Regions from separate parts of the Paenibacillus sp. FSL R5-0810 genome, predicted to be linked through region 2. Evidence: riboswitches for the same ligand, from Rfam matches in the RefSeq annotation. Region 2 holds a riboswitch; the other holds the start of a gene.

What was found. A riboswitch is a leader RNA that binds a small molecule or an ion and turns the genes downstream of it on or off. The one in region 2 is predicted to bind cyclic di-AMP.
Region 1: another riboswitch for cyclic di-AMP. It lies ahead of MKX76_RS22365 (C40 family peptidase); the one in region 2 lies ahead of MKX76_RS24815 (APC family permease).

The regions. Positions count from the first base shown of each region.
Region 1 is NZ_JBBOCF010000001.1:5,034,792-5,040,883, forward strand. Features, by position in the region: gene MKX76_RS22355 (M1 family metallopeptidase) at 1-1,140, shown strand, start outside; gene MKX76_RS22360 (hypothetical protein) at 1,152-1,979, shown strand; cyclic di-AMP (ydaO/yuaA leader) riboswitch at 2,318-2,457, shown strand; gene MKX76_RS22365 (C40 family peptidase) at 2,462-2,935, shown strand; gene MKX76_RS22370 (GNAT family N-acetyltransferase) at 3,316-3,816, shown strand; gene MKX76_RS22375 (c-type cytochrome) at 3,977-4,333, shown strand; gene MKX76_RS22380 (4a-hydroxytetrahydrobiopterin dehydratase) at 4,449-4,763, opposite strand; gene MKX76_RS22385 (hypothetical protein) at 4,872-5,165, opposite strand; gene motA (flagellar motor stator protein MotA) at 5,355-6,092, shown strand, end outside.
Region 2 is NZ_JBBOCF010000001.1:5,596,686-5,602,777, forward strand. Features, by position in the region: gene MKX76_RS24810 (amino acid permease) at 1-1,101, opposite strand, end outside; gene MKX76_RS24815 (APC family permease) at 1,396-3,222, opposite strand; cyclic di-AMP (ydaO/yuaA leader) riboswitch at 3,400-3,582, opposite strand; gene MKX76_RS24820 (molybdopterin-containing oxidoreductase family protein) at 4,157-6,092, shown strand, end outside.

The sequences.
Region 1 (6,092 bases), 560 kb from region 2:
GAGAAAATTTACCAATTCTATGCGGATGACGTGCATGACTTCGCCTGGGCCGCCTCGCCGAACTTCGTGACAGCGGAAGAGGCTTACTCCGCTCCGGGTATCCCTGGCGTCCGGATCAAGCTGTACCTTGATCCGGCTCATAAGGATTTGAAGGAGCGTTATTTTGATACAGCCAAAACGGCGCTGTCCTCTTTCGGCAAATGGTACGGCTCCTATCCGTACTCCACATTATCCATCGTTGTCCCGCCTTACTCCGGCAACGGCGCAGGCGGCATGGAATACCCGACGCTGGTCACCGCCTTCGGAGCCAATAACGACTCGCCCGGATATGAGCTGGAGCGGACCGTCATCCATGAAATCGCCCACCAATATTTCTACGGCATCGTAGCCAATAACGAATTCGAAGAGGCATGGCTGGACGAGGCTTTTGCTTCCTATGCCGAGGAGAAGGTCATGGAGAAGCAGTACGGAATTACATCCAATACCGCGGCGCAAGGCGCATCCATTACGTCGCCTGAACCGCTTAAGATGGAGTCCTGGAAATACAGCTCGCATGAAAATTACGCACTCAACGTCTATACACGCGGCAAGCTGGTGCTCCAGGGCATCGAGCGACAAGTCGGATCCAAGACGATGGATAAAATCATGATGACCTACGCCAAAAAATTCCGCTTCAAGCATCCGACAACGACGGACTTCCAGAAGGTTGTTGAACAGGTTACCCAGTCCTCATGGCAGTCGTATTTCGATCAGTACGTTTACGGCAGCCAAATGGCTGACATCGCGATCGACCAGATCAAAACCAAAAATAAAGGCTCACAAGCGCACCCACGGTTTGTTTCGACCGTAAACATCACGAGCAAGGGCGGCGATGTTACCGATGTGCCGATTGTGTTTGCTTTTGAGGATGGCAAGCTTGTTGAGCGGACATGGAGCGGCAAGAACGGCAAAGTAACTTATACGCTGGAATACCATACACCGCTCGCCTGGGCCATGGTAGATCCGAAATATACCATCATGCTGGAGAATAAACACATGAATAACTATATGAAGGCTGGCATGGATCCGAAAGTCGTTACACGCTGGAATCTCGGCATTACCAAGCTCGTGGAGACGCTGTTCGGCAGCATGTCGTGGTGAGGGGGGAGCACATGAAAAGCTATGCAGGCCAAGGCTGGATCAGTGTTAAAGATCAATTATACGTCTCCATTCTACTGTTCTTGTACCGTCTTCTCTGGGGCTACTGTCTGTACAGGCTAGTGAAATCCGCCGTCGTCCCGCTTTTGATGCGGTACCCGGATCCGGCTCCTAACGAGCTGAGCCGCCTCCTGTTCTTCTATGAGGGCGAAATGAGCTTGTCGCTCAGCAATACGGTTCATACCTACGGCTGGATCCTTGCCGCTCTGCTCCTCATCCGCATGGTGCTTACCCCGCTGATTCGCTCCGGCATCTTCTACAACCTCCACCAGGAGGCCCGTGGCGAACGCGGTCTGTTCTTCTTCATCGGCATGCGGAAGCATTGGAAATCGGTAACGGTGTTCTATCTCATCGAGCTTGTTCTTACGGTTGCGCCGGGTTACTGGATCATTCCCAAGGCTCTTCCGGCACTGCTCGGCTCCATTCAGGAGCCTTCCCAGCTGCTCCGGGTGCTGCCTTACGCGGCGGCCTGGTTCCTCTATACCTATGTTATTCGCCTTGTGCTGCTGTATATGCAGTTCGGGCATACCGGAGAGCTCGGTATGATCGCATCCGTCACGGCGCTCATACGCAAGCTGGGAACGGCCGTACTGCTGTCCATTTCTGTTGGTGGAGCCGCATTTGTCATTCTCCTGCTGTTCAGCTCGGCGTCCCTGGTCTGGGCGGGATTAATCGGACTCATCATTCAGCAAGCCTCCTATTTCCTGAACGGGCTCTTCCAAATATGGGGAATTTCTTCCCAATATCATTTATGGAGAGCGTCCGTAGCTTCAAATCCATAACGGTTACAAAAGTTACATTTCATTAACAACCATTCATCGTTTAAATGTGGTAAAAAGGTTGTAACCGGAAGCTAAAGCAGCCTCCGAAAAGGATAGATTTCGAACGATAACTTCTACATCCAACCGGAATCCTCAACATTCTCCTCCCATGATTTATACAAAATCCCTGTCCCACTTCAATGTGGACAGGGATTTTTGTTAAAAAAACAACTTTCCTCGTTTGCCAAATTGTTAATACTCTGCTAAAATAACGAATATGTTAGTAACAACTTTGTCATTTTTATTGTAACTATTGTCATCATGTTAACATGTTGGAACGTCATATTGGGTTCATCGACATCTTTTAAAAGCCGAATTCCCGTCTTCATACGGGAAGCGGGGGATCCGTTTTGGGTGAATTGATCTCGCTAGAGAGGGATCATAGGGGACCTTCAACCGAACCCTTAAGCTAACCTCGCAGGCAATGGAAGGAGCTTTTTGTTTTGAAGAAGAAGTTAACAGCCATCTCTTTAGGCTTGGCCCTTGCGCTCACGATTGGAACCGGTAGCGCTTTCGCGGATTCCAAGTTGAATACCGTTATCAAACCAACCATCGGTGTCTCTTATAAAACCGGCGGAACCACTACAAAGGGTTTTGATTGCTCCGGATTCACCAGCTATATTTACAAGAAGCTGGGCCTCACCCTGCCGCGCACTTCTGCAGCACAATACAAGGTAGGTACCGCGGTATCGAAGAGCAACCTGAAGGCCGGGGATCTCGTATTCTTTAATACTTCCGGCAGAGGCGTTTCCCATGTTGGCATTTATGTCGGTGGCGGGAAGTTCGCCCATTCTTCCTCCTCGCGCGGTGTCATCGTTAGCCCGCTCAGCCAGAGCTACTACGCGAAGCGTTATGTAGGCGCGAAGAGAATCATGAGCCAAAGCACGTACAAGTCCCTTGCCGTGAACTACAATTAATTGACTGTACCGTAATTTTTCTGAATGTCCATAAGCCCTGGAGCATGAGATGTGCCGATCTCACCCAGCGGCTTTTTTTCTATAATTTTTCGTCTATACCTCTATAACGTTTCAGGCCATGGAAAAGTTCTATGTTTTTCGGAAAATCCAAAAATATTTTTTTCATTCTGTATGCTCAAAGCCACCAACAAGATTCGGCCAATCCGAGCGCTTACATTTTATTTACCCTTCCAGAATTAACCTAAACAGCAATACGAATAAACAATCGAAAATTTTTTAGCTTCAGTTTCGTTTCCCCCTGCGCTATTATCTTTGCAATCCCGCTCAGCAGCATGTATTCTCTCTCTAACGGAATTGTTTTGAATGAGAGGAGTATTTAGATGGAGGCGAATTTACCCTCGTTTCATACCGTGGTCATGCAGGAAGCCCATGCCGCTGAAATTTGCACCTGGTCCTATCCCCCGCCCTATAATATATATGGCTTTCTTCCTTGGGAGCAGATGAAGGGACTAGGGGTGGAATTCGGGGATCCCGGCATCCGCCTGCAGCAATACCTGTCCGTGCTGGATGAGCAGGATCAGCTCTGGGGGTTTGCCCAGCTATTCCCTATGGCAGGCGTTACGCGTCTAGGCCTGGGCATGCGGCCTGATTGGTGCGGCCGGGGAATGGGTAAACGGTTCGTGCAGGCAATTGTGGATGAGGCGAAGCGGCGCCGGCCTTCGGACGAGATTGATCTTGAGGTGCTTACCTGGAATGAACGGGCTATCCGGACTTACCGGAAGGCTGGCTTTTACATTGCCGATACGTACGAACGCCTTACGCCGACGGGCATGGCGTCTTTTTATTGCATGGTGCATGACCCGATGGCCAATGAGGAATAGTAGTCTTGTCTATATGAAAAAGCACAATTTTGTGTACTTTTTATGAAGGCAGGCTTGAACATTGCTTTTTTTGTCACAACTGGCTATGATGTGTAAGGATGTTGGTTTATAATGAAGACAAGTGCAAAAGTGCAGTATACATAGAAAGGACGATATGACGATGCAAAAATGGATCATGAGCGGACTGTTCTTCGTCGCATGTGCGTTGGCTATTGCGCTGATGTTTACGCTTCCAGGCAAGGAGCAGGTGGCGCAGGAAGAGAAGCCGACCATGCCGGAGGTTACTTTGGATGCCGCTGCGGCTGAAGCTACATTGAAAGCCAGCTGTATCTCCTGCCATGGCGATCAGCTCCAGGGCGGTGCAGGTCCGGCTCTGAATCAAGTAGGCGGACATATGGATGCGAACGCAATCTTTAACGTAGTCACCAAGGGACGTAAAGGAATGCCTTCCTTTAAGGATCAGCTGAAGCCTGAGGAAATTGCAAACATCGCGCTGTACCTTGCTGAGAAAAAATAATCCATCAGCTCTTATTACGCAAAACACGCTTGGATCCCCAGACTGCTGTTTGGATCCAAGCGTGTTTTTTAATTCTCGGGCCTAACGCTTCTGCAGCTGCCCGAATCTACATTGCCTATTCCGGATCCTTCAGATCCTTGGATCGGCTCTTCTCATAAACTTCGTTAAATTGCTGGGCCTCCTTGATGTCGACGGCCGTTATGCCACCGTCATCCCATGACGTCAGGCGGAGCGTCACCGTTTTATAATCAATGGTGATGTAGGGGTGATGTCCGAAAGCTTCCGAAATCGCTGCCACCTCATCAACAAAGGCGATTCCCTTCATGAAGGAGGAAAAGGTGTACTTGCGTACAATCCATCTCCCCTGTTCAAATTCCCAGCCTTCAAGCTTCTCTAGATGAGCCTCCACTTCCTGCTGCGTATAAAGCATCATTATATTCCTCCCCGAAAAAAACCTTTCATAAGCCGATTGTTACGTCCTTAGGGCTTCTTCCATCTATTTTATTCCATGCTTCATTCCTTGATAACCAACCCTGGCTTACACGAGCGCTACGAATGCCAGCTCTTCCTCACCGATCAAAATATGTATCCGATGATTCGTCCGATCATGCATGACAACCCCGCTGCCGACCGTAATGACCGGCTCTGTGCCCAAGGCATAGAACAGATCCTCCGCCAGCGCCTCATGAACCTCGGCCTGCTCGGCATCCTCCAGCCTGCCCCAATCCTCCGGATCCATTTCAAAGAAGACATAGCTGTCAGGAATACGCCCAACGGCTTCCGTTAATTCGGTCAGAATTTCGCCGTAATCCCTTCCGTGCTTTACGCCCATCTCCATCACTCCTTCCTGCCATGCTAAGCTTCGATTACTCTTCCTTCTATTATACCGGAAATTACAACTAAAAAAAAAAGCCCGATCTGACGATAAATAGGATAACGCCCCGTAAAGGCGCGCGGTTCGCCGCAAGAGCCGCTAAAAACGAATGGATTCGTTATTTATTTCTCACGGATGAGGTGTAGCATGGAAATTTCAACACTTATAGGTTTGATTCTCGGGCTTATCGCGGTGCTGGTGGGCATGATCCTCAAGGGTGCCTCCATCGCGTCTTTGATTAATCCGGCAGCTTACTTAATCATTCTTGGCGGAACTGCCGCAACTTTATTCATCGGTTTCCCTCTTTCGGAACTGAAGAAAATTCCCAAGCTGATCAAAATGACCTTTGTGAAGCAGCAGCTGATGGACAAGACGGATATGATCAAGCTGTTTATGGAATGGGCTTCCATCACTCGCCGTGAAGGATTGCTTGCCCTGGAAACCAAAGTCGAAGAAATTGATGACGGCTTCCTGCGCAATGGCATGCGGATGATCATCGACGGCAACGATCAGGAATTCGTCCGCGACGTGCTGATGGAAGACATCAATGCCACCGAAGAGCGCCATCGTTCCGGGGCTTTGATCTTCTCCCAGGCCGGTATGTACGCTCCGTCGCTCGGGGTTCTCGGCGCTGTTATCGGTCTGATCGCAGCCCTTAGCCACATGGAAGACATGGGCGAGCTGGCCCACGCGATCGGTGCTGCGTTCATTGCCACCCTGCTTGGTATTTTTACAGGTTATGTTATCTGCCATCCGATTGCAAATAAACTGAAGCGTCTGTCGAAACGCGAGGTGGAAATCCGCCTTATGATGGTCGAGGGCCTGCTGTCCATTCAGTCGGGTGTGTCCACGATCGCCATTAACCAGAAGCTGTCCGTGTTCCTG
Region 2 (6,092 bases):
CGCCGCGATGCAGATGCCGGATACCCAAGTGCTGAATACGGGCGACTTCGTCTTCGGATTGACCGAGCTCATCCGTTTCGGGAGCAAGCCGTCCCGACCGAGTGCGTACAGCAGCCGGGATTGACCGAACAATACCCCCATGAGGACGGTGGTCAGGCCGGCGAGGGCTCCGAGCGAGATGAAGTAGGACATCCAGTCCTGCTCAATATACAGCAGCGCGAAGGCGACAGGGTCTTTCACGTTCAAGAGATGATACGGTACAAGGCCGGTTAATACCGCCGTAACGGCAATGTATAGGATGGCAACGATAAGCAGAGAGCCTAATATGGCGACTGGCAGGCTTTTCTGAGGCTGCTTCACTTCCTCCGCAGCTGTGGCGATGACGTCGAAGCCGATATATGCGAGGAAGGCGATGGCCGCCCCCGTCATGACCCCTTCGATGCCGAACGGAAGGAACGGCGTCCAGTTGTCCGGCTTCACGTAGAAAACTCCGACACCGATGAACAGAACGATGACGGCTATCTTCAGATATACCATGATGGTGTTGAGCCGGGTCGATTCCTTCGCACCCCGGGATACGATCCATGTAATCAACAGCGCGATGACGATCGCCGGCACATCCACGTATGTGCCCTTCGCAGGATTGAAGGCACTTGTAATGGCAACAGGAAGATGAATATTGAACCCGGACAGAATGCTCTGCACATACCCCGACCAGCTGCTGGATACGAGGGCGCTTGCAAAGCCGTATTCCAGGAGCAAATCCCAGCCCATCAGCCAAGCGAGGCCTTCCCCAAAGGCGGAGTAGCTGTACGTATACGCGCTGCCGGCTACCGGCACGGTGGAGGCGAATTCGGCATAGCATAGTGCGCAGAAGGCGCATACCAGCCCTGCCAGGAGGAATGACAAGATCAGTCCCGGACCGGCATGGGTGGCGGCCGTCACGCCGGTTAATACGAAAATTCCCGTTCCCACGATAGAACCGACGCCAAGGACGATCAAGTCCATGACGCCGAGCTGTTTCTTCAATGCGGAACGCACTTCTCCGCCTGTCAAAGGCGGAATCGGCTTCTTGCGAAGCAGATTGTGTTTCAAGCTCATAAATGGAGTCTCCTAGATGTTTATTTAGATAGATTTCCCCGATGCATGACCCATCCATTCCGACATTATAAAGAAAAATAAGACGCTTTGAAAGCCTAAGGCTGCCTGTCCCCAGAAAAAAGCCTATGTCGAAGGTGTTGGCGGCCATGCGCGTACGCTTTCCTTCGGTAATTACCAGTCTCTTCCCAATCCATCTCAGAAGAATCAGCATCAGCCGCTTGGGAGCGGATGTGGGAAGCGAACCGGATGCAAAGGCAGAAAAAAGCCCGTCCCCGCCATGGGTCCGGGCTGCAGCTATTTCTTCAAATGATAAGGAACCGTTGTAAGAATAACATCCCGCCGGTAAAGCAGATGAGCGCGAATGAGCAAGCTCGACTGATTGTGCAGGAAGTTGTGCCACCCCTTCTTCGGAATGAACTGTGGAATGACGACCGTCACCTGGTAGTCGGACTCGCTGGCCTTGCGCTGTACCGTGTCGATGAATTTAGTGAGCGGCGAGATGATGCTGCGATATGGCGAATGCAGCGTCACCAGCCGGACGTCCGGCTGCCACTTCTTCCATTTTTCCTCGAAAGCAATCTGGTCTTCCCGTTCGAAGTTCACGTAAACGGCGATGATTTGGTCAGCGGACAGTGATTTGGCATAATTGAGCGAGTTCTCCACCACATGCGTAATGCCGGCTACCGGCACGATAATGATGTTGCCTTCGATCGGCTTTGCCGGCTCGCAGGTCGTAATCCGCAGCTGATCGGCGACCGCCTCATAGTGATTCCGAATCCGGGTGAAAATCCAGATGATAAGCGGCAGAAACAGAAGCACCGACCACACCTGGGCAAATTTCGTGAAGAAAAAGATCAACGTTACCGCAAAGCTGATAACAGCCCCCGTCGAGTTAATGACCAGCTTGGGGATCCAGCCTTGAGGCTTCTCGCGAATCCACTTCACCATCATTCCCGTCTGCGACAAAGTAAACGGAATGAATACGCCGACGGCGTACAACGGGATCAGATGCTCGGTTTTGCCCTCGAAGGCCACGATCAGCACGATGGACAGAAGGCCAAGGATGATGATGCCGTTGGAATACCCCAAGCGGTCCCCCCGGACCGTGAACATTCGCGGGATGAACTTATCCTTTGCCAGGTTGACGGCCAGCAGAGGAAATGCCGAATACCCCGTGTTGGCGGCCAGGATCAGGATTAACGCAGTAGTCCCCTGAATGAAATAATACAGCGCGTTCCGGCCGAAGGTATGCTCGGCGATTTGGGAGACAACCGTCACCTCTTCGCTGGGGCTGACCCCGTAATAATAGGCCAGGAATACGATCCCTGAAAATAACAGGGCGAGCAGGGAGCCCATCGCGGCCAGGGTTTTGGCGGCGTTGTTCGGCGCGGGCTCCTTGAAGTTCGGGATGGCGTTGGATATGGCTTCAACCCCGGTCAGCGCCGAGCTGCCTGAAGCGAACGCCCGCAGGAGCAGAAACAGGCTCAGTCCGGCGACGGGCGTGCCGATCTTGGTGTGCAGGTCCGGCGAAGCGTGGCCGGTTGCAATATCGTAGAGACCGACGCCGATCAGAATAAACAAGGCCAGCACGAACAGGTAGACCGGATAGGCCAGGATCGAGGCGGATTCCGTCACGCCCCGCAAGTTCAGCACAGTAAGAAACAGGACGAACAGCACGGCGATCCCGACGTTATAGGGACGAAGCTCGGGAAAAGCCGACGTAATCGCATCCGTCCCGGCCGATACGCTGACCGCAACGGTTAGGATATAGTCGACGAGCAAGGAGCCTCCGGCAACGAGGCCTGGATACATGCCCAGATTCCGTTTCGACACGACATAGGCTCCACCGCCCTGCGGATAAGAGAAGATGATCTGTCTGTACGATAAGATCAGCGCCAGCAATAAGACGAGAACGCCGATGGCGATCGGGATGGAATACCAATAGGCAGCCGCGCCGACAGTCATCAGCACCAGCAGGATTTGCTCGGGGCCGTAGGCGACGGATGACAGGGCATCGGATGACAAAATCGCCAGGGCCTTGGTTTTATTCAATTTTTGATCGCCTAATTCATTGGATTTGAGCGGTCTTCCGATGAGGAAGCGCTTGATGGAAGATAGCATCGTGTTTCACCACCGATTCGATTTGGATTTTGGGTCGTTCTCCCCAAAAAAGCATAAAGCTATGTGGCTTGGGTGAATGGTCAAGGGCCGGGCATGGGATGCATCTCCATTTCGATTTTTTCGATTTTTGGCATAGAAAAAACACAGGTTAGAGCCTGTGTTTTTTGCACAAGTTCACAACCCTCCCATTAACGCCTACGAGGTTAGCTGTCGGATTCGGGCGCGAGAGTCGCCCTACCTGATGCCGCGCGGGACCGGCCGCGGTTATTCAGGATTCACCCCATAGTATGGCTGCCGCATCGGCAGGCATACGCTTTGGTTCCCCCATTTTCCTCTCTGGAAATTCGGCGAATCAACTGTGAGATTATATTGGATTTGAAATCTGAATAGTATATTACGCCTGCGGCATTCGATTGTAAAACGGCCTTTTGCCGCTATTTTCGGCAGTAAGGAACCGAATGATCCATAAGTAAGCGATTACATAGGATACGGACTTTCGCGGGATCATTATTTTGCAGATTTACGCAATAAATCGCTGAATGCGAAGATTTGGAAACTGAAAGCGCGGTAGGGAAAGCAGAAAACGCGGTGAGGGGAAAAGGTAGGCGTGCAGATAAAAGAGGATGCTCCTATCGAAGAAGCAAGCCGAACAGAGCATTCGCGGCCGCTTCTTGAGCCGCCCGTAATGTAAATTCGCCATGCCGTATCTCGGGGGAGGAGATACATGCATGGCGAATTTTTGGGAGTGGTCCATGATATGGCGAGGAGGAGAAAGGGTCTGGGTTTCTCATCCTTGCTCTTGATAGAAATATACCCGGGAGTTCGAGGGGTGAATCACATCTTTAGAAAAAAATGTATGACTTTACGATAAGGCTGATTTTTTTTAAGATAAGGGGATACGAAAGAGGCTGGAGCACAAGGGGGAGAGGACAAATTGATTCATCAGGAACACGGCGTATTTCCGGCGGTTTGCCCGCTGGATTGTCCGGATACTTGCAGCTTGCTGCTGCATAAAGAGAACGGGAAGATCGTAAAGGTTACAGGCAACCCCGACCATCCGATCACGCAAGGCGCGATCTGCAATAAAGTCCGCAATATGGCTCACCGGGTATACCATCCGGAGCGTGTGCTCTATCCGCTGCGCCGGACCGGCCCGAAAGGGGCCGGATTATTTAAGCGGATCAGCTGGGACGAGGCTATCCGGGAAATCGCGGACCGGTACAAGGCGCTGATTGAAACGGATGGTCCGGAAAGCATCCTGCCTTACAGCTTCTACGGGAACATGGGCATCTTGAGCGTAGACGGCATGGACCGCCGCTTCTTCAACAGGCTGGGCGCCAGCAAGCTGAAGCAGTCCATCTGCAATTCGGCCGGAAACGAAGGCTGGAAATCGGTCATGGGCTTCAACGGGGGGACGGTCCCTGAAGACACGGTGAACGCCGATGTGATCATCGTCTGGGGCGGCAATATCGTCAGCACGAACATGCATCAGGTGGTGCTCGCCGAAAAAGCCCGCAAGCGGGGCGCGAAGGTCGTCGTCATCGATGTTCATAAAAATCAGACCGGCCAATGGGCGGATTGGTTCATTCCGCTGTATCCCGGTACGGATGCCGCGCTTGCCGTCGGGATCATGCACGTCCTGTTCCGGGACGGGCTGGTGGATGAGGCGTTCATGGAACGTTATACGATCGGCCATGAGGAGCTGAGGGAGCATGTGAAGACGTACACGCCGGAATACGTGTCTTCCGTAACGGGCATTCCGGCCGACGATGTGGCGAAGCTGGCCGAGCTGTACGGCCGTGCCGGCGTGTCTTACATTCACATCGGCAACGGTCTGCAGCATCATGATAACGGCGGCATGACGGTGCGGAGCATTGCGGCCCTGCCGGCGCTGACCGGGCAGTGGCTCAAGCGGGGCGGCGGGGCCGCCAAATCAAACGGGGGTTACAACAGCATGAACAGCGAGGCTTTGGAACGGCCGGATCTGCGGCCGAACCCGGGTGCGCGCACGATTAATATGAACCGGATCGGGGAAGCGCTGGCCATGACCGAGAAGCCGATCCGCTCGGTATTCGTCTATTGCAGCAACCCGCTGGTGGTTGCTCCGGATACGGAGCGCGTGAAAGAGGGTTTTGCACGGGAGGATCTGTTCACGGTCGTTCACGATTTATTCATGACGGACACGGCCAAGTATGCGGATATCGTATTGCCGGCCACCTCCTCCTTTGAAAGCACGGACCTGTACGCCTCGTACTGGCACCAATACGTTCAGCTTCAGGAGCCGGTTATTCCGGCGCAGGGGGAAAGCAAGAGCAATGTTGAGCTGTTCTCCCTGCTCGGCCGGGCAATGGGATTTGAGGAAGAAGCCTTCCGGGAATCGGAAGAAGAGATGATTGCCCGTGCGCTTGATAATCCCGATAATCCGTATTTAAACGGAGTGACCCTGGACAGGCTGAAGGCAGAGCGCCATGTCAAGCTGGACATGACGCCTCTCGAGAGCTTCCTGGACCGGCTTCCGACCCCTTCGGGACGGATCGAGCTGTATTCGGCCAGACTGGCGGAAGCCAAGCTTCCGCCGCTGCCGACCTATGTGCCGCTGAAGGAAGGCTATGACGGGGTGCGGCGCGGACGGGGGAACCGGTATCCGCTGATGTTCATTTCCCCGCCGAACCACAATTTCTTGAACTCGACCTTTGCCAATGTCGAGAAGCATCAGAAGATGGAGAAGGAGCCGACGCTCCAGATCCATCCCGAGGATGCGGAGCAGCGCGGGATTGCCGACGGCGATCCGATCGTTGTGTTCAACGATCGCGGAACCTACGAGGCTCGCGCCAAAGTGGTGGATAAGATGCTGCCGGGCACCGTGGTCA